Regions from separate parts of the Terribacillus aidingensis genome, predicted to be linked through region 1. Evidence: riboswitches for the same ligand, from Rfam matches in the RefSeq annotation. Region 1 holds a riboswitch; each other region holds the start of a gene.

Region 1 (7,742 bases):
AACACGTTTGAGACTCTTGTCCCATTCATGGAACATGTAAGAGCATTGATCGTGTTCGGTGAAACAGCTGAAAAATTGCGAGAGACTGCCTATATGGCCGGGATTGAACTAATTGAACATGCGAAGGATGTCAAAGAGGCAGCTGAAATTGCTTATCGCATCTCTCAGAGCGGCGATGTAATCCTTCTGTCTCCAGCATGTGCAAGCTGGGATCAGTACCGGACATTTGAAGAAAGAGGAGACATGTTTGTAGAAGCGGTGCATACATTAGAGTAGGGGCTTGTCCTGCTCAGCCGCTTCGCTGCATGCGGACCCCCAATTCCAATCCAAGGAAATGGGGTTTTTCTTTGCGTAAATCTAATCTCCCGAAGACGGACTGGCTATTGCTCTTCTCTATCGGAGGCCTGCTGACAATCGGTATCATCATGGTGTATAGTGCTTCTGCTGTATGGGCGGAATATAAATTTGACGATAGCTTCTTTTTTGCCAAGCGGCAGCTATTGTTCGCCGGTGTTGGATTAGGGGCTATGCTGGTCATTTCCAGATTGCATTATGAGATTTGGCGGAAATATGCGAAGGTTTTACTGTTGATTTGCTTTATTTTGCTTATTGCCGTCTTGATTCCCGGAGTCGGATTGGTCCGTGGTGGTGCAAGAAGCTGGATCGGGGTAGGGGCCTTCAGTATCCAGCCTTCTGAATTCACAAAGCTGGGCTTGATCATCTATTTAGCTGTTTATCTTTCAGCCAAGCAGAAATATATAACTTCCTTGAAGCAAGGATTTCTGCCTTCACTCTTGCTCGTTTTTACAGCTTTCGGAATGATTATGCTCCAGCCGGATCTTGGAACAGGTGTTGTTCTAGTTCTTACTTGTATGGTGATGATTTTAGTTAGCGGAGCCAGAATCTCCCACTTCGTCGGTCTCGGTATTTTAGGACTAGGTGCTTTCGCAGCGCTCATTTTGTCTGCGCCATATCGTATACAGCGCATTACCGCTTTCCTTGATCCTTGGGAGGATCCATTAGGGGAAGGATTCCAGATAATCCAATCTCTTTATGCAATCGGTCCAGGTGGATTGATGGGGCTCGGCTTAGGCAACAGTCTTCAAAAATTCTTCTATCTTCCGGAGCCGCAGACGGATTTCATTTTTGCCATTCTGGCAGAAGAGCTTGGCTTCATCGGAGGTGCTGGCGTTATGCTTCTCTTCCTGCTGTTTCTGTGGCGAGGCATTCAAGTAGCTCTTCGCGCGCCTGATGGCTTTAGCAGTCTGCTGGCATTAGGCATCACTGGTATGATAGCTATCCAATGTATGATTAATATCAGTGTTGTAATAGGTTTGATTCCGGTTACTGGTATTACACTGCCGTTTTTAAGCTATGGAGGATCATCGCTTACACTTACGCTGAGCTCTGTTGGTATCCTTCTGAATGTCAGCAGGTATAGCAAACTCTGAAGAATTCGACGATCACTAGACTAATGAACAAGTTAGATTCGATATGCACCGATAAAAAGATGGATTTGAAAAAGTAATATATTAAAAATTTTTAGATAATTCCTATTGACTTTTTTTAGCAACGCCCGTATCATTATAAACAATTTCATACAGTTCTTATCAAGAGAAGCCGAGGGACTGGCCCGATGAAGCTTCAGCAACCTCTGACTAAGTCAGAAAGGTGCTAAATCCAGCAAGATTAATTTCTTGGAAGATAAGAGTGCGGGCGATTATATCAAGCTCTCTTTTCTTCGGAAAAGAGAGCTTTTTTTCGTTTAGTCACTCTACTACAGAAAAAGGAGAAATGAAAATTGACTGACATTATTATTTTATCAGGAAGCCCGTCCAAACATTCCAGATCTCAGCTGGCTGCTAACTATGCAGGTAAACTGGCTGAAGAGCAAGGTTTCACCGTCAAGGAAATCAGCGTTACCGATTTTGCGCCGGAGGATTTGATTTATGCAAGATTCGACAGCCCTGCAATTGTGCAGGCGGGTCATGCTGTCAGCGGCGCGAAAGGATTAATCATTGCATCGCCTGTATATAAAGCAGCATATACAGGCGTGTTGAAAGCATTGCTTGATTTATTGCCTCAAGATGCATTTAAGCACAAACCCGTACTTCCGATCATGACAGGAGGCAGCCCAGCTCATCTGTTAGCGATTGATTATGCGTTAAAGCCCTTGATCGCGAATCTTAAGGGAGAGCCTTTACAGGGAGTATATTTGTGCGATCACCATATCAACAAGGAGAACCCTGATCAACCAGTGGCAGATGCAGAAACAGGTATAAGGATTAACACGCAAGCCAATCAGCTTGTTGAGGCTATTCGCCGAAATCACTCTATCAGTATCGCAAAGTAAAGGAGGGAAGTAATGAAAGCAACGAAAACGTTGTTCGGTATACCAGTTCAAGTCATTGGCGGTTTGCTTGCGATTTTGTTATTCATGACTGGGGATGGCATCGAACAGGCATTCCTGTCTAAGTATGTCGTCGACATTGGCTTCACTACCAATCAGTCAGCTATTATGTTCAGTGCTTATGGGATTGTGCTTACACTGGCTTCCTGGCTGGCTGGTGTTCTAGGAGAAGTCATCGGACCTCGAAAAACGATGCTGATTGGGCTTGTGACGTGGGTTGTTTTTGAAATCGGCTTTCTGTATCTGGGGCTTTACATGGAAAGCTTTTCAATGATGGTGCTTATGTACGGATTGCGCGGTTTTGGCTACCCGCTGTTTGCTTTTGCTTTTATTGTCTGGATTGCCTACCGTACGGAAAAGCAAAAGCTTGCAACAGCAATGGGATGGTTCTTCTTTATGTTTGCTGGGGGAATTGGTTTTCTTGGCTCCTATTATCCGAGTATTTTACTGCCATACATCGGTGAAATGGCCACATTGTGGAGCTCGCTTATTTGGATTATCCTTGGTGGAATTTTAGGTGTCGCACTAGTAGATGACAAAGATCGCCAGGGAGTCAGGATTCAGGATCAAAGCCGGGGAAATAAATGGGCAGAGGCACTTAAAGGAATCACGATTCTTTGGGAGAGCCCTCGCGTTGCTGCTGGAGGTCTGCTTCGGACAATCAATACAGCAGGATGGTATGGTTTCGTAGTTGTGATGCCTGGATTTTTCACGAGTTTCCTGGATATTTCGACGAGTCAGTGGCTCCAGCTTTGGGCAATTCAGTCCATCAGCAATATGGCGGCTGGGGTGTTGTTTGGAATGATAGGTGACCGAATCGGCTGGGTCAAGGTAGTCCGTTGGTTTGGCTGTGTGGGAGCAGCTGTTTGTTCTTTGCTTTACTACTATATCCCGGCAGCATTCGGAGCAAATATCCCGCTGCTTGTGCTGAACGCGGTTCTTTTCGGTGCTGCAATAGCAGCTTTTGTTCCGCTGTCTGCTATATTGCCGACGCTTGCTCCAGCCAACCGCGGTGCAGCGATCTCGGTACTTAATTTAGGTGCTGGAGCCAGTCAGTTTCTGGGACCGGTGCTTGTCGGAGTACTGAATAACTACTTAGGAATCATCGGTGTGGTATGGGGATTTGCCATTTTATATGCACTTAGTTTTCTGTTAACACCATTTCTAATCCCTGCTTCGAAAGCACAAATACATGCCTCAGAAGAGCTTGCTGTCAGATAACTAAAGGAGGATTTTCAAATGACAAACAAACGGATCTTTTTGAACGCTTTTGATATGAATTGCGTTGGACATCAATCACCTGGGTTATGGACACATCCCGATGATCAGGCACATCGTTACAAGGACTTGGAGTATTGGACAGAGCTTGCGCAGCTATTGGAGCGTGGGCGGTTTGATGCGTTGTTTTTAGCAGATGTACTTGGAACATATGATGTGTTTCAAAACTCCCGGGATGGAGCAGTCCGTCAAGCAGCACAAGTGCCGGTAAATGATCCGCTGCTTGTCGTGCCGGCGATGGCCCAAGTCACAAAGCATCTGGGTTTTGGTGTCACGGCATCTGTTACGTATGAGCACCCATACAGCTTTGCGCGTCGTGTATCTACTCTGGATCATTTGACGAAAGGCCGTGTCGGCTGGAATATTGTTACCTCCTATTTAGAAAGTGCAGCTAGAAACCTTGGTTTGGATACGCAAGTCAAACATGACGAGCGTTATAACATTGCAGAGGAATACGTAGAAGTCTGCTATAAGCTTTGGGAGGGTAGTTGGGAAGACGATGCAGTTGTTCGTGATACAGAGAGAAAAGTGTACACTGACCCAGAAAAGGTGCATGATATTCACCACAATGGTACCTATTATACTGTGCCGGGAGCACATCTGTCCGAACCTTCTCCACAGCGGACGCCAGTGCTTTTCCAGGCGGGATCATCGTCTAAGGGCCGATCATTTGCTGCTAAGCATGCCGAATGTGTCTTTATAAGCACCCCCACAGTTACTGTGACAAAAAGCTATGTAGACAAGCTGCGAGAAGAAGCGAAGCGCCAAGGACGTGACCCCGAAGAGATAAAAGTGATGAGTCTCTTTACTCCGATAGTGGCCGAAACAGAAGAAGCTGCACAGGAAAAACTGGCAGAATATCGAAGTCATGCAAGCTATGAAGGAGGTCTGGTACTGCTGGGTGGATGGACCGGCATTGATTTTTCCGAATATGATCCGGACGAAGAGCTTCGTTTTGTTGAGAATGAAGCGATCCATTCAGCCGTGGAGACGTTCACGAAGATTGATCCGAATAAAAAATGGACTGTCCGTGAAGTGGCCGAATTTGTAGGGGTAGGAGGAATTGGTCCGGTAGTCGCCGGAACACCGGTCCAAGTGGCCGATGCAATGGAAGAGTGGATTGAACAGACTGGCGTCGATGGGTTTAATATAGCATACGCAGTGACTCCTGGAACCTTTAAAGATCTTGCTGATTATGTGGTGCCGATTTTGCAGGAGCGGGGCAGAATCAGAAAGGATTATGAAGGCGATACATTACGCGAGAATTTAAGCGGAAATAAGAGACTGCCAGTTCATCATCCAGCACGTCAGATCGGGCGGGCAGTTCAAGAACAAGGAAAGCAAACGGTGTAAAGTCATGACCAATAAAACTGAAACTACATTAGAAACCATTTACTCGTTGATAGAAGAAATAGTTGACCAGACAATTGGCCCCTCTGCAGATCGGCTCGACCGGGAGAAAATCTTTCCTAAGGCGAACATGCAGGAACTAGCTGATAAAGGATTGAACGGTATTTTGCTGCCTGAACACTTGGGGGGTCTGGATGCAGGGTACAAAGCATTTTCGATAGTGGCAGAAAAGATTGCTGCACACTGTCCTTCGACTGGTCTTGTTTACACGATGCATGTGGAAGCGGCCGATGCGATAGTCCGATTCGGATCAAAGGAACAGCAGGAGAAGTGGCTAAAACCTGTAAAGGCGGGGAGCTTTGGCACAACCTCGACAAGTGAAAGAACCTCTGGAGGCAGATACTGGATTAACACGAGCCGAGCAAAACGGACGCTTCAAGGATATGAGCTGAATCTTGAAAAATCGTTTACGACAAGCAGCGGATTTGCTGATTTTTATATTGTCCAAACTGGATCACCCGAGGCTTCTTCAGCTGACGATTTGAGTTATTTTATCATCGAAGGAACGAACCCTGGCTTAAGCTATGGAAGCTGGGATGCACTCGGAGTGAGAGGGAATCATAGCTCTTCACTCACGCTCGGCAGTGTGCAAGTGCCGAAAGAAAATTTGCTCGGGAGTGAAGGATCTGGCCGTACAATTGTAGAAACGAGTATTGCTTATTTGCTTGGCCTGGGTTCTGTCTGGACAGGCCTGGCTGGCGGCATTATTGATATAGTAACGGTTTATGCCAAGCAGAATCATCATCGTGATGTTGGAAAAAGTCTTGGCGACTATCAGGTTATCCGCAGTTTGCTTGCTAAAGCCGTGATCCAATATAAAGGGCTTGTAGCCTGGCTGGAGCAGCTTCGAAGCGAGGTTGATCATCAGCTTAACAATGGCTCAGGAAAGCTTAGTCCCTCAACACGGCAGGATTTGCTATCATTTAAAATACATGCTTCGGATACAGTGAATGAGATTGCACAAATCGCCATGGACATTACTGGAGGTTATGGTTATAAAATTGGTAAGCTGGAACGGTTTTACCGTGATGCAAGAGCGGGTATTGTAATGGGGCCTTCCAACAATCTTGCTCGTGAAATTCTTGCAAAGCAGCTTATAGGTATATCAGATGATTTGTGGGGAGAAACCTCTTGATTAGAGGTTTCTTTTTTCTTGGATATGAAAGATCCTTAGTTAATCTCATTATGAAAGTAACCATATGGGAATTTTTACATATGAAAAAACAAGGCTTGACCGACAAATTAAAGTACCCAGGAACGAATGTAATGGTAGAATGGGAGAGTAATAGCAGAGACAGTATAAAGAAAGAAGATGGATAGAAGTTTTCATTTCTTGCCCCATTGAAGAAGGAAATTGGCGGCTTCTTATGTAATTAGGTAAAGAAACCTTTTTGAAGGCGGATTATTTACAATTTGTTGGTTACTGACTACTTCCGCTATATGAATGTGTTATAATTTTATAATTACAATACAAGCAGTTTTTGACTGTACAGCATAGGAAGAAGAGGAAATGAGCGAAAAAAAGAAAATTGTTTCCATCGAGGACCGTATCCCAAAATTAAAACAAGCGAGAAAGAAAAAGGCGAATAGACGACTTATATTCTACTTGTCTATTTTCTTCGTACTTATCTTCATCATTGTGTACCTGCAATCGCCATTAAGCAATATTCACCGCCTTGAAGTGGAAGGAAATGATTTTCTGCCTAAAGATACTATTATTCAAAGCAGCGGCCTGACTACTTCAGATAATATGTGGCGCATTGATAAGGATGAAGCAATAAAACGGATAGAAGAAAATGAAGAAGTTGAAAAGGTATCAATAAGCAGAGGCTTCCCAGCCACTGTCACAATCAAAGTGACAGAGCTTGGCAGAGTAGGATATCTGCAGCAGGATGGCAGTTATCGCGCACTGCTGACCAATGGCAGTATCTCTGAAAAGAAATGGGAGCAGCCAAAATCCGATGCCCCGACACTCTATGGTTTTTCTGATGATAAGTATCTTAAAGAGATGGCAGAGGAACTTGGCGAATTGCCAGCTTCTATTACCGGTCTCATATCCGAGATACATTACAAGCCATCAGAAGACAATCAATTCATCATTCAGCTTTTCATGAATGACGGCAGGGAAGTGCAAGGAACAATCCGCACTTTTGCTACGAACATGGAGGCATATCCTAGCATTGCTGCTCAGCTTGATCCAGAAGTCGATGGCGTACTCCATATGGGAGTAGGGACCTATTTCGAGCCTGCTGAGAAGGAAAAAGAAGATAACGAGCAAGAAGAAGGCCGATAAGCAGAAATTCGTGATATTTTGTCAGTTTATGTAGAATAAACAGGCTATATACGGTATAGTCGAATCAAATACGAGTATATTAGGCTAAATTCTTACAGAATGTCGCTTTTTAGGCAAAATTTCTCGTGAAATTTGTTATAATTATGCGTGTCTCAATACAAATGTTAATAATGAAACGAAAATGTAAAAACAATGCTGGGCGACATGTCTCTAGGATTAGGAGGTGCCTTACGTGAACAACAGTGAAATTTTAGTCAGCTTAGATGTAGGAACATCAAATATTAAAGTGATTATCGGGGAAGTATTTCAGGATTCCCTTAACATAATCGGTGTCGGTACGGCAAAATCAAA
Region 2 (7,742 bases), 1.1 Mb from region 1:
GAGCGGCCTAGGAGCCGTGAGGATGCAATAGAGGTAGGGATTGCATCGTTTAAGTGTAAACTACCATGTGGAACAAGTACCGCGGCAGGAGGATGTATTAGGTATCCTCTACTTACAATAGAAAAGTTACATTTTAGCCCCGCATTGGCATTAGCTGATGCGGGGCGTCCAAATTTCCAGGGATATTTATAACGTAAATGGAAATTTCAGAATTTATAGTTGACTCATAAAATAACACATGCTACAATCCTGTTAACAAATAAATAGCAAGCTCTTATCAAGAGAGGCGGAGGGACTGGCCCGACGATGCCCGGCAACCTGCAAGCAGAAATGCTTATAAGGTGCTAATTCCTGAAAGTGCGTATGCACTTTAGAGATGAGAGAGACAAGTCGGTACATATTGCCACCCTGTCCTCTCAGGGTGGCTTTTTTATTTGAGGGGAGGAAGCGTACGGAACATGAAGTCACAACAGTTATACCAAACCGGCAAACTTCTCATCGGGGATTTCGAGCTTGAATCAGGTCATATCCTTTCAAAGGTAGAGGTTGCTTATGAAAAAAGCGGTCCTGAATCGGGAGAAACGGTGCTGGTCTGCCATGCTCTGACAGGGGATCAGTTTGCGGCCGGCACCAGTGCAGATCCAGGCTGGTGGAGCGGATTGCTGCAGCCCGGAGGTTTTATCGACACCGACCGGTATCAGATAATTACATTCAATGTGCTTGGCGGATGCAACGGGACAACAAGTGCCTTATCAATAGATCCAATTTCGGGAGAGAGGTACGCATCGGCATTTCCTGCTATCACGATTCGTGACATGGTTTCGGTTCAGCGCACTGCGTTGGAGAAGCTAGGAATCTCTCATTTGAGGGCTGTGATCGGCGGATCATTAGGAGGGATGCAAGTGCTGGAATGGGGTGTCATGTACCCGGATTTTATGGATGTACTAATCCCCCTTGCAGCAACTCCTTTTGTGAGTGACTATGCGATTGCCTATAATCACTTGGCCAAGACAGCTATCACATCTGATCCGAATTGGAACAATGGTAATTACACAGCAGACAAATTACCTGCAGCAGGTCTTGGACTTGCACGGATGGTAGGAATGCTTACTTACCGTTCTGATCATCAATATAATGAGCGCTTCCGACGCGCTGCATCCCAAAGGGACGATGCAGCATATGAGGTGGAATCATACTTGAACTACCAAGGAGAGAAGCTCGTCAATCGTTTTGATGCCAACTGTTACATGACATTACTGGAGGCTATGAACAGCCATGATATCGGAAGGGGCAGAGGTGGCTGGCAGTCTGCTGCCCAAAGTATAAAAGCGATTGTACTGTCGTTCGGCTTCTCGAGGGATCTGCTGTTCCCTCCGGAAGAGATTAGCCGCTTTGCGGCAGAAGTTCCAGGTGCGCGCCATGTAGATGTAACAACAATATATGGACATGATGGCTTTTTGCTTGAATTTGAGAAGTGGGGACATCATATCCGTCATTTGCTTCAGCAACCTATAAAAATTTCATAATAGCTTATCAAGAGAGGCGGAGGGACTGGTCCGATGATGCCCGGCAACCTGCAAGCAGCAATGCTTGGAAGGTGCTACTTCCAGCAAACAAAGAGTTTGAGAGATAAGAAGTTCCATGCTTATGCAGCAGCTTCTTACGAGAAGCTGTTTTTTCATTTATAAATAATTGGAGGAATGACAAAATGACAGATCAAGTTTATAAAGCAGAGACATTAGCATTACACGGCGGGCAAGCACCAGATCCGACAACAGGTTCAAGAGCGGTGCCGCTTTATCAAACAACTTCTTACCTTTTCCATGATACAGATCATGCAGAGCGCCTATTCGCCTTGGATGAGCCTGGTAACATATATTCCCGTATTGGTAACCCTACCGTCGATGTATTGGAAAAACGGATTGCATTGCTGGAAGACGGCGTTGCAGCAGTCGGTGTTGCGTCTGGTATGGCAGCAATCAGCTACAGCATTCTCAATCTGGCAGGCGCTGGAGACGAAATCGTAGCAGCGACCAATCTGTATGGCGGAACGTACAATCTTTTCCACACGACACTGCCACGCTACGGAATCAACGTTAAATTCGTCGATCCGACCGATCCGGAAGCTTTCCGCGCAGCAATTACAGACAAAACGAAGGCTGTATTTGCTGAAATCATCGGGAATCCGAGTCTGCATGTACTAGACGTGGAAGCAGTAGCAGCAGTGGCTCACGATGCTGGTATTCCTCTAATCGTCGACAGTACGTTTGCTACACCGATTTTGAGCAAACCGATTACACTTGGTGCTGATATTGTCGTCCATAGTGCGACAAAGTGGATTGGCGGTCATGGTACTTCTATAGGAGGGTTGATTGTAGACGGAGGCAGGTTTGATTGGAATTCACCGAAATTTCCGACATTTACAGAACCTGATCCAAGCTACAACGGCATCCGCTATGCATTTGATTTTGGCACACTCGCTTTCAGCACGAAATTGCGTGTGCAATTGCTTCGCGATTTAGGCGCTGCGCTAAGCCCGTTTAATGCATGGCAGCTGATTCAGGGGCTGGAAACGTTGCACTTGCGCGTTGAACGCCATGTCCAAAATGCAGAAAAGCTGGCAAGCTATCTGGAACAGCATCCGGCAGTTGATTGGGTTGCTTACCCTGGGCTCAGCAGCCATCCATCGTATGAAATAGGTAAGAGAGTGCTTCCGAACGGTGCTGGTTCGATTGTCAACTTCGGTATCAAAGGCGGCAGAAAAGCTGGTGCTACTTTGATCAACAATGTTGCGCTATGGTCACACGTTGCCAATGTCGGGGATGCCAAATCATTGATTATTCATCCTGCGTCAACAACACATCTACAGCTGGATGCGGAAGGTCTCGCTGCTACAGGAGTAAAAGAAGAATTGGTACGTCTATCTGTTGGAATCGAGTCAGTAGATGATCTTATCCACGATTTAGACCGTGCCTTGGAAAAAGCGACGGGAATCCGTTCCGAGTCAAGGAAAATCGTTATCAATGATGAAGCCGTCATCCGGGAAGCACTCGGCAGTGCGACAGATGCGACAGGCCGTCAGAAAACTATTGCAGTAGTGGGCTTGAGCAGTAAGGAACAGCGTCCAAGTAATCGTTTGGCACGGAAGATGCAGCGACTCGGATACAAAATCATCCCTGTTAATCCTGCCGAAACGAGTGTATTGGGAGAAAAAGCTTATCCTGATTTGACAAGCGTACCGGAGAAAATCGATATCGCTCAGATTTTCCGCAGTCCTGAAGCAGCTGTGGAACTCGCTAAAGAAGCGGCGGAAGTTCGTCCGGAAATCTTCTGGCTCCAAGAAGGTGTCGTGTCGCAGGAAGCCGCAGCTATTGCAAGAGAAGCAGGATTGGAAGTCGTTCACAATCGCTGCACATACAAAGAAGCACAACGCTTGCGCGGTTCGATCAGCACGTATGCCTGTGAACTGGATAACAAAGGAGTAACGATTGATGAATAAGATTCCCCTTATAGATAAAAGAAGTTTACTAGCTTTACTTAGTTTAGTTGTCATCGTCTTTCTGGCAGCTTGCGGAAACTCCAGCAGTGCATCAGGTGAACTAAAACAAATTCGCTTGGATTATGCCTACTACTCCCCAGCAAGTCTGGTGATAAAGAATAAAGGATGGGCAGAAGAAGCATTCAAGGATTCTGACATCGAAGTAACTTGGACACTAAGCCAAGGATCTAATAAAGCACTGGAATTTTTGAACAGTAACAGCGTTGATTTCGGCTCTACAGCAGGAAGTGCCGCCTTGCTTGCCAAGGCGAATGGCAATCCGATTCAAGGTATATATCTGGCATCAAAACCAGAATGGACAGCATTGGTTGCTGCTAAGGACAGCGATATCCAAGAACCAGCAGATTTGAAAGGGAAGAAAGTCGCCGCAACTGTCGGGACTGATCCGTATATCTTCCTTCAGCGTTCTTTGCAGGAAGCTGGTTTGGACGAACAGGATGTTCAAATTGTAAATCTGCAGCATGCAGACGGAGCTAGCGCTCTACTTTCAGGTGATGTAGATGCATGGGCAGGACTTGACCCGCATATGGCGAAGCTTGAATTGGAAAATGACGCCCAGCTTTTCTATCGTAACGAAGATTTCAACACATATAATTTCCTGAACGTTCGGGAAGAATTTGCTGAAAATCATCCTGAAGAAGTGAAGGAAGTCTTGAAGCTTTATGACAAAGCAAGAGCATGGATCGAAGAGAATCCAGAAGAGACAGCTGAGATTGTTGCCAAAGAGGCGGGAATCAGCCAGGAAGTTGCAGCAAAACAGCTGGAACGGAATGATTTCTCGGAATCTGTACCAGGTGATACACAGCAGGAGATTCTGAATCAGTCAGGCGCTGTTCTGGAAAAGGCGAATCTATGGAAAGGCAACAAAGATGTAGCGGAAACGGTTGATTCGTATATCGAGCCGAAATTCGCACAAGACCTTGGAGAGGAATGATGATTTATGTGGAAGAAATTAAGAACACATCCTGTACTGCTCGGTTCCCTGCTGCCGATTGTTTTGCTGGCAGCATGGGAGATTCTGAGCAGAGCAGGTGTCATTCCTGCCTATCAGCTACCCGCGCCTAGTGCCATTTTGTCGACTATCATTACATACTTGCAGGATGGTACGCTGCAGGATCATGTATTACTTACTGTTTACCGGCTGTTTGTCGGTTTCATCATCGGAACTATCGCAGCAATTCTATTAGGAACACTTGTCGGCTATTCTGAGCTTTCGGAACGATTTTTCGATCCGCTGATCCAAGCATTCCGGAGCATCCCGTCACTAGCCTGGGTTCCATTATTCATCCTTTGGATGGGTATTGGAGAAACATCGAAAGTTACTTTGATTGCAGTCGGTGTGTTCTTCCCTGTTTATTTGAATATCGTTGATGGTATTCGCGGAGTGGATCGAAAACTGATTGAAGTAGGCAGAATGTACGGCCTTGATGGAGTAGCGCTTGTAAGAAGAATCATTCTTCCGGCGTCCCTGCCGTCTTTCCTGACCGGTTTACGAAGCGGTCTTGGATTAGGCTGGATGTTCGTTGTTGCAGCAGAGATTATGGGTGCCAGCCAAGGGCTTGGTTATTTGCTTATTTTAGGGCAGAACACATACGCTCCCGATGTGATCATCGCCAGCATTTTCTTGTTTGCACTGCTTGGTAAATTGACGGATTGGGTGATAAAGCTTATTCAGAAGCGATCGCTTCATTGGCAGGATACAGCATTAGCGAAATGAGGGGGGATCAGCATGACACTACAAGTGAAGGCGCTTGGACGACGCTTCGGCGAAAAACAAGTATTGCAGCAAGTGGATTTCTCAGTCGGAAAAGGAGAAATCGTAAGTCTGCTCGGTACAAGCGGATGCGGCAAGAGTACTGTTCTGCGGGCACTGGCAGGTCTTGATTCGGATTATGAAGGCAATATCAGCATCCCTTCTGATCAGCGTGTTGGCTTTATCTTTCAGGAACCGCGGCTCCTGCCTTGGAAAACAGTCTTAGCCAATGCCACTTTCGGCTTGAAGGGCGACCGCAAGGAGAATGAGGCAAAGGCACGGCGGTATTTGGAGCTTGTCGGATTGAAAGATGCAGAAAAACTATATCCACGGGAGCTTTCCGGCGGTATGGCACAACGGGCGGCTATTGCACGCGCGCTTGTGACAGAGCCCGATATCCTGCTGTTGGATGAGCCATTCAGCGCGCTGGATGCATTTACAAAAATGCAGCTGCAAGAGCTGCTATTGAGGATCTGGGAAACAACTGGCACAACAATTATTCTCGTTACGCATGATATCGATGAGGCTTTGTATCTGAGTGATCGTGTACTGCTCCTGCAGGGGCGGCCATCGACTTTGGCCAAAGACTTGAAAATAGCTTTATCAAGACCGCGTTCCCGAGGGAGTGCAGCGCTAGGAAAATGGAAAGAAGACATTCTAGATTTACTGGAAGGGAAGGAACAGACATATGACTACAGCCTTGTCACCGAAATTGGACAGAAAGCATAATCTGCCAAGCTATCAAGAGGCAGTTAACAACCATGACTGGAAGGCGCTGGAAGAGGAGTTGTCCGGCAGGAAAGATGGAAAATGCAATGCATCCTATGAAGCTGTCGACCGTCACGTCGAGGAAGGCTATGGTGCGAAAACGGCCTTGCATTATGTGAAAGATGGAGTGCTGCAATCCAGTTTGACATTCGAACAGCTGCAGCAGAAAATTGAGCATTATGCAAAGGTCCTCCGCTCACATGGAGTGGAAAAAGGCGATCGCGTTTTTATCTTTTTACCGAAAAATCCGGAATGCTATGTTGCTATCCTGGCGACGATCCGCATCGGCGCCATCGCAGGTCCTTTGTTTGAAGCCTTCATGGAAGATGCAGTGCGTGATCGGATCAATGATTGCGGTGGTACGCTGCTCATAACGGATCAGGACTTGATCAACCGAGTGCCGGCCGAGGATATCCCCTCCTTGCAGGAAATTCTTTTAATAGAAGAAATTGATGCAGCTGAGCCTGATGCGGCTGTTTCAGGAGAAGTGGAGTGGGTCGACAGAGAAGACGGTCTGCTGATACATTATACGAGCGGCTCGACAGGTAAGCCGAAGGGCGTCCTGCATGCCCACCGTTCTTTCATCCACCATGCTGTATCCGGCAAGTGGGTGCTTGATGTGCAAGATGATGATGTGTATTGGTGCACGTCCCATCCAGGTTGGGTGACTGGCAGCGTCTACGGTTTGTTCGCACCATGGCTGAACCGAGCAACGATAGTTATCCAAGGAGGACGCTTCCAAGCAGAATCATGGTATAAAATCATTGAAGAGCTTAAAGTAACGACACTTTATAGTGCACCTACTGCTTTCCGTCTGCTCAAGGCAAAAGGAGATTTGTACAAGGATTATGATTTATCCAGCTTGCGTCATATCCTCAGCGTAGGAGAACCACTCAATCCGGAAGTCATTACTTGGGCGTGGGATAACTTACAGCTACGTATCCACGATACGTGGTGGATGACCGAAACAGGCGGGCATATCATTGTCAATCTGCCTTCTGAACCCATCAAACCGGGATCAATGGGTCGTGCATTCCCAGGCATTCAAGTTGGTATCCTCGATGAAGAGGGGAATGAGCTGCCGGCGAATTCAATTGGTCAGCTTGCCGTTAAGACCCCATGGCCGGGTCTTATGCAGGATATCTGGGGCGACCGAGGAAAATATGAGAGTTATTTTGTTTATCCAGGCTGGTATATTTCGGGGGATCTAGCATTGAAGGACGAAGAAGGATATATCTTCTTCCAAGGCCGAAACGATGATATGATCAATTCTTCCGGTGAGCGAATCGGTCCTTTTGAAGTAGAAAGCAAACTGATTGAACATCCTGCAGTTGCAGAAGCAGGGGTGATCGGAAAACCAGATCCTGTTCGCGGGGAAATCGTCAAAGCTTTCATCACGTTACGTGATGGGTATGAGGAAACACCAGAGCTGCTGGAATCTTTACGACTGTTTGTCCGTAAGAACCTGGCTGCTCATGCTGCTCCAAGGGAAATCGAAGTAATGGAAGAACTGCCGAAAACACAAATCAGCGGGAAGATCCTGCGCCGGGAATTGAAGCAGCAGGAAATAGAAAAACAATTAGCTTTAAAAGCGCCTTCCAAATAAGGAAGGCGTTTTTTGTTTTCATCACAAGTCATCTCAAATAATTGATAAAAGTGAGG
Region 3 (7,742 bases), 200 kb from region 1:
CGAACAGCATAAATACAATCTCAACTGTCGATATGCTGAATTGGAAGTACTTCCAGCAGCGGAACAGCTTGGGATTGGCATTATCACATGGAGTCCTCTGGATGGAGGTCTGCTTGGCAGGAATGCACTTAAAAAATTACCTGGAAGCCGAAGTGATAAGATTGGTGATAAAATCGATGCCCAGCGAGTGCAATTAGAGAAGTTCGGCCAACTATGTGAAGAACTAGGAGAAACACAGGATAATGTTGCTCTGGCTTGGCAGCTTGCCAATCCAGCTATAACTGCGCCAATCATTGGGCCGCGTACAGTTGAGCAATTCGAGAGTGCATTACATGCGCTAGAAATTCACCTTGATGAATCCGTTTTAAAACAGCTGGATGAAATTTTCCCGGGTCCAGGCGGAGCAGCACCGTATGCTTATGCTTGGTAAATAGGAACTCCTGAATCCGTTATGGATTCAGGAGTTTTTTACTGCCCGAAGGACTGCATCCGCTAGCGAATACACTACTGCATCATCAGTAGGTGGGTTATGCAATCCAGCTCTTACATCACGAAAATGGCGCTGCAGCGGATTGTCGGCAGACAAACTCCGGGCTCCAACTATTCGCATGCATAGATCCACGACTTCGTTCGCTTTATTGGTGGCAATATGTTTTGCAGCAGCTAAATCAGGACTCATTTCTGATCTTTTTTCAGGGTGCTCGACCCACTTCCTGGCTGTAGCGTAAAGTACTTCTCTAGCATTAAAGAGAGCTAGTTCTATCTCGCCAATTTTTCTTCTAACCTCTGGAACATCTTTAATTGAACCCGGCAAGGAAACAGGCTGGAATTCTGACGCAAATTGAATGGTATAATCTCTCGCAGCAACAGCAATACCAAGGTAAACAGCTGCAATCTGTAAGTACCAGCCTCTTGGAGTGGATGTGCCTTTGTTTTCTTCCACAAGCAGCGCATCCTGGTCTACTAGTACGTCTTCCAAAATTAAATCATCGCTTCTTGTTCCTCTCATTGCGATGCTATCCCATGTTTCATCCACAGATACTCCGTCCAAACTATGATCAATTAAAAAGAAGCCTTTGTTTCCTGAAGGAAGTATAGTCGCGGTGGCTATGCTATAGTCCAAAGCAGCAGCTATGGAAGCAAAGGATTTACGACCATTGATTCGCCATTTTGAACCTTCCAGTTGTGCGGTTGTCCTTGGAGCTGCTCCTCGAGAAGGACTGCCGGTGGCGTTTTCTGTTTGAACCAAATTAAGAAGAATTTTGTCATGAATGATTTTGTTGCATAGATGCTGAAAACTTTGTTCGTCCCATTTTCTGCTTTCCGCATTTTCCAGTACAACACCGAGCTGCCAGCCAAATGATAGAGTGGTAGGAGCATCACCTTGAGCGAGAATCTCTTGCACTTGTAAGTACTCTACAAGATTTAATCCTTTGCCTCCATATTCTGTCGGCACAGTCAGTGACAAAAAGTCGTTCTCTTTTAACGCTTTGAAGTTTTCATAAGGAAACTCACCGCTGGCATCAATATGGGCTGCACGCTGCTTGAATTTTTTAGAAAGGCTTTTTGCTTGCTGTATCACTTGATCAAACACTTTTGTTTTATCTGCAGTATCTCGCATGAACATTCTCCTCATCCAAGTAAAGTAAAAACCTCTTTCATATGAAAGAGGTGGCGTTATGTAGGCATTCCCTCTCATCTCTCAGACTTGTCTGTCTGCTGGAATTAGCACCTTGCTTCATGAAAAGCGGTTGCTGCAGGGTCGTTGAACCAGTTCCTACCCTGACTCTAGATAAGTGTGTTTATTCGGTTGTCGGCATAAATATAAGTGATGATTTGAATATTGTCAATTATATATTTAATTTAGAAAACTTCATTGACAGGCAGTGGACTGTCCTGTATATTGGCATTAATTCAATAAGCATTTCTTATCCAGAGAGGTGGAGGGACTGGCCCTTTGAAGCCTCGGCAACAGACTGCTGCAGTACTGTGCCAATTCCAGCAAGCTACTAGCTTGAAAGATGAGAAGAGAGTGGACGTTGTACGCCTGCGTCGACTAAGCAAGACCTCTTCTTATCTGAGAAGAGGTCTTTTTATTTGTTAAAACGGAGGGATAAAAGTGGGGAAGCAAATCATTTTGAATGCATTCGATATGAATAGTGCGATGCATAACTCGCATGGGTTGTGGAAGCACCCAGAGAGTAAGCGGCATCGGCAGTATAAGGATTTGAATTATTGGATTGATCTGGCGAAGCTACTCGAACGCGGTAAATTCGATGCCATCTTCTTTGCCGATGTATTGGGGATATATGATGTTTACCGGAATAGTAAAGCTCCTTCTATCCGGGATGGTCTGCAGGTTCCCCTGAATGATCCAGCGCTATTGATTTCTGCGATGGCAAGTGTAACCGCGAATTTGGGTTTCGCCGTTACAGTAAGTACTACATATGAACCACCATTTGGAAATGCGCGTCGTTTTTCCACGCTGGATCATTTGACGAAGGGCAGAGTTGCTTGGAATGTTGTGACGTCATATCTTCCGAATGCTGCGCGGAATTTTGGTTTGACCGAAATGATCAAGCATGATGAGCGGTATGAGATTGCCGATGAATTCCTGGAGGTTTCTTATAAGCTATGGGAAAGCAGCTGGGAGGAGGATGCAGTGATTGAGGATTTGCAAAACCAAGTATTAGTGAATCCTGAAAAAGTACATGAAATCAATCATGAAGGCCATTACTTCCAGGTAGAGGGACCACATTTGAGTGAGCCTTCCCCACAGCGGACACCTGTGATTTATCAAGCAGGTACATCCGAACGTGGACGGGAATTTGCTTCCAAGCATGCAGAATGTGTTTTCGTTGGAGGGCCCACGCCTGAGCGCATCCGTTATTATGCAGAGGATATAAGGGAGAGAGCTGCCAAGCATGGCCGAAATCCAGATCATATTAAGATTTTCTCTTTCCTGAGTGTCATCGTAGCGGAAACAACAGAAGAGGCACAGCAAAAGTATCAGGAATATGCAAGTCATTGGAGTCCAGATGCTGCCAAGGCGCAATTTGGTGCAAGCGGCTATGACATTTCTGAATATGAGGAAAAGGATCCTGACGAGCCGTTTTCTTATGGTAAAACGACAGAAGGCGGTCACTATAAAGCAGCCTCATTGACAAAGGATGCAGCCAAGCAGCTGACAGTCGGCGAAGCATTGAAGCGGTTTGATACACCTGACAAAAGCTTGATAGTCGGGAATCCAGACGAGGTGGCAGATAGCATCCAGCACCAATTCGAAGAATCCGGAGTCGACGGTTTTAATTTGAACCATCTTGTTACACCAGGGGATTTGGAGTCCTTTGTTGACCTGGTCATCCCGATTCTGCAAAAAAGGGGACTTTATAAACAGTCCTACAAATCAGGCACATTGAGAGAAAAATTATTTGACTATGAATCAAGCAGACTGCCGGCTGGGCATCCCGCAACTAACTATCGCCAGCTGAAAATACCGACAGGAGAGGGAGATGAAAGGTGATAAAACTGGAGAACATCACAAAGAAATATAGCAGCAAGGGAAAGGAGATCATTGGCGTTAACGATGTGACACTAACCGTTGAAGCTGGAGAAGTGTTTGGGATAGTTGGATACAGCGGAGCGGGCAAGAGCACCTTGCTGCGCTGCATCAACCTATTGGAAAAGCCAACGTCTGGCAAAGTCTTTGTTGATGGAGTTAATTTGCATGAGCTGTCGCCAAAGGATCTGCGAAAAGCAAGACAGTCGATCGGTATGATCTTTCAAGGTTTTCATTTAGTCTCCTCAAAAACGGTATATGAGAATGTGGCATTTGCATTACGAGCTGCAGGAGCAGATAAAAAACAAATAAAGCAGCGAGTGGATGAGCTGCTTGCCTTAGTGGGGTTAGAGGATCGAAAACATCAGTACCCAGCACAGCTTAGCGGCGGTCAGAAGCAGCGAGTCAGTATTGCACGGGCACTTGCGAATCAGCCAAAGATCCTTTTATGTGACGAAGCTACTTCTGCCTTGGACCCTGGTACGACAAAATCAATTTTGGCTTTGCTGAAGAAAATAAATAAAGAACTGGGTCTGACAATCGTTGTCATCACGCACGAAATGGAGGTTGTAAAGGAGATTTGCAGCCGCTGTGCAGTGATGCAGGATGGGAAAGTGGTAGAGCATGGTCCCACTTATGATATTTTCTCCGATCCTGCTAATCCTCTGACAGTATCGTTTATCCAGACTGTACTTAGTTTTGATCTCCCTGAAGAATTATTGGGAGAGATAAACGGAAAGCTGGTCAGGCTGCAATTCAAAGGCAGCATTGCTGCCGATGCTGTTGTATCGGATATGCTGCAGGCTTTTCCGATCCGCGGCAATATACTGCACGGCAAAGTAGAGTACATCCAAAGCAAGCCGTTAGGAATTTTTGTGATGGAATTGAACGGAAATGAAGCAGAAGTAAATAAAGCAATTGCTTATCTGAGAGATAAAGTAAGCAAGGTGGAGGTGTTTGATGATGGATCGCGTAATCGCCATCTTGCCTGAATTGAACCAAGCATTTCTTGAAACGCTTCTAATGGTTTCCATCGCTTTGGCTGTGGCAATCTTGATTGGGCTGCCCTTTGGAATACTATTATTTGTAACAGACCGAGGTTTGTTTTTAGAAAATGTGGTGGTAAAAAGAATAGCCGGACTAATTATTAATCTCATTCGATCGGTTCCTTTTGTAATTCTGCTTGTCTTTTTACTGCCTTTCACACAATTTCTGCTCAATACGACGATAGGTCCTTTAGCTGCTTCTGTATCTTTATCTGTTGCAGCTATCCCGTTTTATGCGAGAATCGTTGAATCCTCAGCCAGGGATATAGACAAGGGTGTGATTGAAGCAGCTATTGCGGTAGGTGCTTCTCCGTGGATGATTATCAGAAGTATCATCCTTCCGGAAGTAAAACCGGGCTTAATCACAGGACTAACCATTACAGCTATCAGTCTTATTGGATATTCTGCTATGGCCGGCACAATAGGCGGAGGCGGGATCGGAGATTTGGCAATACGGTATGGGTACTACAGATACGATAATACAATCATGTTCACTACAGTTATCGTACTGATAGTACTCGTTCAAGTTGTTCAATACTTAGGTGATCTTATAGCAAGAGTTGTATCAAAAAGATGAACTATGAGGAGGAACGAAAATGAAAAAAGCTATTTTATTGTTATTTGCCACAGTGTTCATCACAGTCTTAGCTGGCTGCGGTTCCGGAGAAAGCAGTGCCTCATCCGATAAAAATATCGTCCTAGGTGCAACAATTCCGTATAGCGACATGCTTGAAAAAGGCGTAAAACCGTATCTGGAGGATAAAGGATATACAGTGGAAGTAAAGGAGTTCAATGATTATGTGCAGCCGAACAAATCGTTGGAAACCGGTTCACTAGACGCCAATTTATTTCAGCATAAAGTATATATGGACGCTTTCGCCGAGGAGAACAACATGGAGCTGACCAGCGTAATAACAGTTCCAACAGCACCTATCGGTATTTATTCAAATGAATTCAAGTCACTGGATGAAATAAAAGATGGAAGCACCGTTGCACTCGCTAATGATCCGACTAATCTTGGTCGTGGACTGACCGTCCTAAGAGATAATGGTCTTATTGAAATCGATGAAAATGCTGATCCATTGCGGGTCACAGAGAAAGACGTGATAAGCAATCCGAAGAATTTAAAATTTGAACCAGTAGAAGCTGCACAGCTGCCGCGGACATTGGAATCCGTTGATTTGGCTGCTATTAATGGAAACTTCGCTATATCAGCTGGCATCGATTTAGCAACAGCACTCGCACTTGACGAATTGCCGGAGGACATTCAGAACCGCGTAGTAGTCTCTACAGAAAATAAAGATGAGCAATTTGTTCAGGATATAAAGGAAGCGGTGGAGTCGGAGGAGTTTGCTAAGGTGATTGAGGAAGAGTTTCCAGAATTTCATAAGCCTGAGTGGATGAAGTAATGTACGGAAAGAGAAGGGTGATCCTTCTCTTTTTTTTGTGCTTAATAGATGTACCTTAAAGAAATTGTTCATGATATAGGTACCATATTTCGCAGACATAGCAGATTTACTTAAGTATAATTACACGGAAGAATAAGTAGAAAAAACTCTAGAGTGAAATGCCCGAACGGGAAAGACAGAACATCTTAGAATGGTGCATACTATTCTTAAGGATATCTTTAGGAGAAAAAAATGGACAATCATGTGTACACTCAAAACAATATAAAACAAGAAAACAATAATATGATCGCAGCAAGGATACCAGGATTAATTTGGATCTTTGTTACTTTTACTGCTTCTTTAATTTTACAAATTGTATCAGGCAGTTCTTTTCTGCATTGCGCTTTATTTAGTATATTGATCATTATTTTTAGCATTTTATATTGGCTTTCAAACAGATTCCTTCCAAAGAGAGCATGGATGTATTTTGGTGTCCAAGGGTTGATTGTGTATGGAAGTGCCTTTTTTATGTACAACGTTTCTGCAACAATTATTGCATTGTTTCCCTTGCTCTTAGGTCAGCTAGTAGGAATGGTTGGGAGAAACAGAGTTGCGTTCTTTGTAATATTATCAGGTCTTTCTATTATTGCATCAGTCATCATTATTCCAAATGAAGATTTGTTTACCTACTTTGTTATTGTTATTCCTGCTACTTTAATAATTGTTGCCTATGCTGCAATCTTCTTCAAACAGGTAAATGCAAGAATAAGAACGCAACAAATTCTGCAGGAACTGGAAGAGGCACATCACCAAGTAGAGAATCTAACGCTGTATAGTGAACGGCAGAGAATGGCTCGTGATTTGCATGATACGCTGGCACAAGGGATTGCTGGTATAAAAATGCAGCTCGAGGCAATCAATGCCCACCTTTCTAATGGAAATCAAGAGCGTGCGCAGCAAATAGCGCAACTTGCTATGAAAGGTGCCAGCTCCGTATTGGCAGATTCCCGGATTGTCATTGATGACTTACGTTTACACGAAGAAAATATCGACTTAGAGTACATCCTGCGCGAAAATACGCAGCAGTTTACAACTGCAACAAGTATACCATGCAGTTTAAAATATGCAGTCGTGCAATCTCTATCGCCGAAAATTACCGAGCATCTTTCCAAAATCGTTAGTGAATGTCTGTTGAATATCGCACGTTATAGCAAGGCAAGCGAAGCTTCTGTCTCTATTACAGGCACTTTGGATAATCGTATCCGTTTAGAAGTGGAGGATAATGGTGTTGGCTTTGATGCAGAAGAAATCTCAAACAAGCAAGGGCATTACGGCTTAATTGGTATGAAGGAACGTGTAAGGATTTTAGGCGGAGAGATCCACATTAGCAGCACATTGGGAGAAGGTACAACAGTGACAGTCAGTATTCCGGAGAATGGAGAGGATTAAATGACGTATAAAGTGCTTATCGCAGATGACCATGTAGTCGTAAGAGAAGGTCTGAAATTGCTTATAGAAACAAATGAAAATTATAAAACCATAGGCGAAGCCGGACATGGGGCAGAAGCAATCCAGCTTGTAAATGATCTAGAACCCGATATACTATTGATGGATTTGTACATGCCGGTCATGAGCGGCATGGAAGCAATTCGTAAGCTATCTGTTACGCATCCTAAGCTGCCTATTATCATTCTCACAACTTATAATGAAGACCAATTGCTGGCAGAAGGATTTGCTTTAGGTGCAAAA

Evidence for each region. Region 1 has a riboswitch for S-adenosylmethionine ahead of ssuE (NADPH-dependent FMN reductase). Riboswitches for the same ligand answer to the same signal wherever they lie in the genome.
Region 2: another riboswitch for S-adenosylmethionine. It lies ahead of ABXS78_RS12990 (PLP-dependent aspartate aminotransferase family protein); the one in region 1 lies ahead of ssuE (NADPH-dependent FMN reductase).
Region 3: another riboswitch for S-adenosylmethionine. It lies ahead of ABXS78_RS06140 (LLM class flavin-dependent oxidoreductase); the one in region 1 lies ahead of ssuE (NADPH-dependent FMN reductase).

The regions. Positions count from the first base shown of each region.
Region 1 covers NZ_CP159996.1:1,323,580-1,331,321, forward strand. Annotated here, with positions in the region: gene murD (UDP-N-acetylmuramoyl-L-alanine--D-glutamate ligase) at 1-276, shown strand, start outside; gene spoVE (stage V sporulation protein E) at 348-1,451, shown strand; SAM riboswitch class I at 1,605-1,711, shown strand; gene ssuE (NADPH-dependent FMN reductase) at 1,802-2,353, shown strand; gene ABXS78_RS07110 (MFS transporter) at 2,366-3,631, shown strand; gene ABXS78_RS07115 (LLM class flavin-dependent oxidoreductase) at 3,650-5,041, shown strand; gene ABXS78_RS07120 (acyl-CoA dehydrogenase family protein) at 5,046-6,233, shown strand; gene ABXS78_RS07125 (cell division protein FtsQ/DivIB) at 6,609-7,391, shown strand; gene ftsA (cell division protein FtsA) at 7,624-7,742, shown strand, end outside.
Region 2 covers NZ_CP159996.1:2,453,179-2,460,920, reverse strand. Annotated here, with positions in the region: SAM riboswitch class I at 272-383, shown strand; gene metX (homoserine O-acetyltransferase) at 459-1,526, shown strand; SAM riboswitch class I at 1,528-1,636, shown strand; gene ABXS78_RS12990 (PLP-dependent aspartate aminotransferase family protein) at 1,709-3,499, shown strand; gene ABXS78_RS12985 (aliphatic sulfonate ABC transporter substrate-binding protein) at 3,492-4,493, shown strand; gene ABXS78_RS12980 (ABC transporter permease) at 4,500-5,276, shown strand; gene ABXS78_RS12975 (ABC transporter ATP-binding protein) at 5,289-6,041, shown strand; gene acsA (acetate--CoA ligase) at 6,001-7,686, shown strand.
Region 3 covers NZ_CP159996.1:1,127,526-1,135,267, forward strand. Annotated here, with positions in the region: gene ABXS78_RS06130 (aldo/keto reductase) at 1-430, shown strand, start outside; gene ABXS78_RS06135 (acyl-CoA dehydrogenase family protein) at 458-1,621, opposite strand; SAM riboswitch class I at 1,693-1,799, opposite strand; SAM riboswitch class I at 1,926-2,028, shown strand; gene ABXS78_RS06140 (LLM class flavin-dependent oxidoreductase) at 2,120-3,523, shown strand; gene ABXS78_RS06145 (methionine ABC transporter ATP-binding protein) at 3,520-4,551, shown strand; gene ABXS78_RS06150 (methionine ABC transporter permease) at 4,517-5,182, shown strand; gene ABXS78_RS06155 (MetQ/NlpA family ABC transporter substrate-binding protein) at 5,202-6,014, shown strand; gene ABXS78_RS06160 (sensor histidine kinase) at 6,474-7,442, shown strand; gene ABXS78_RS06165 (response regulator transcription factor) at 7,443-7,742, shown strand, end outside.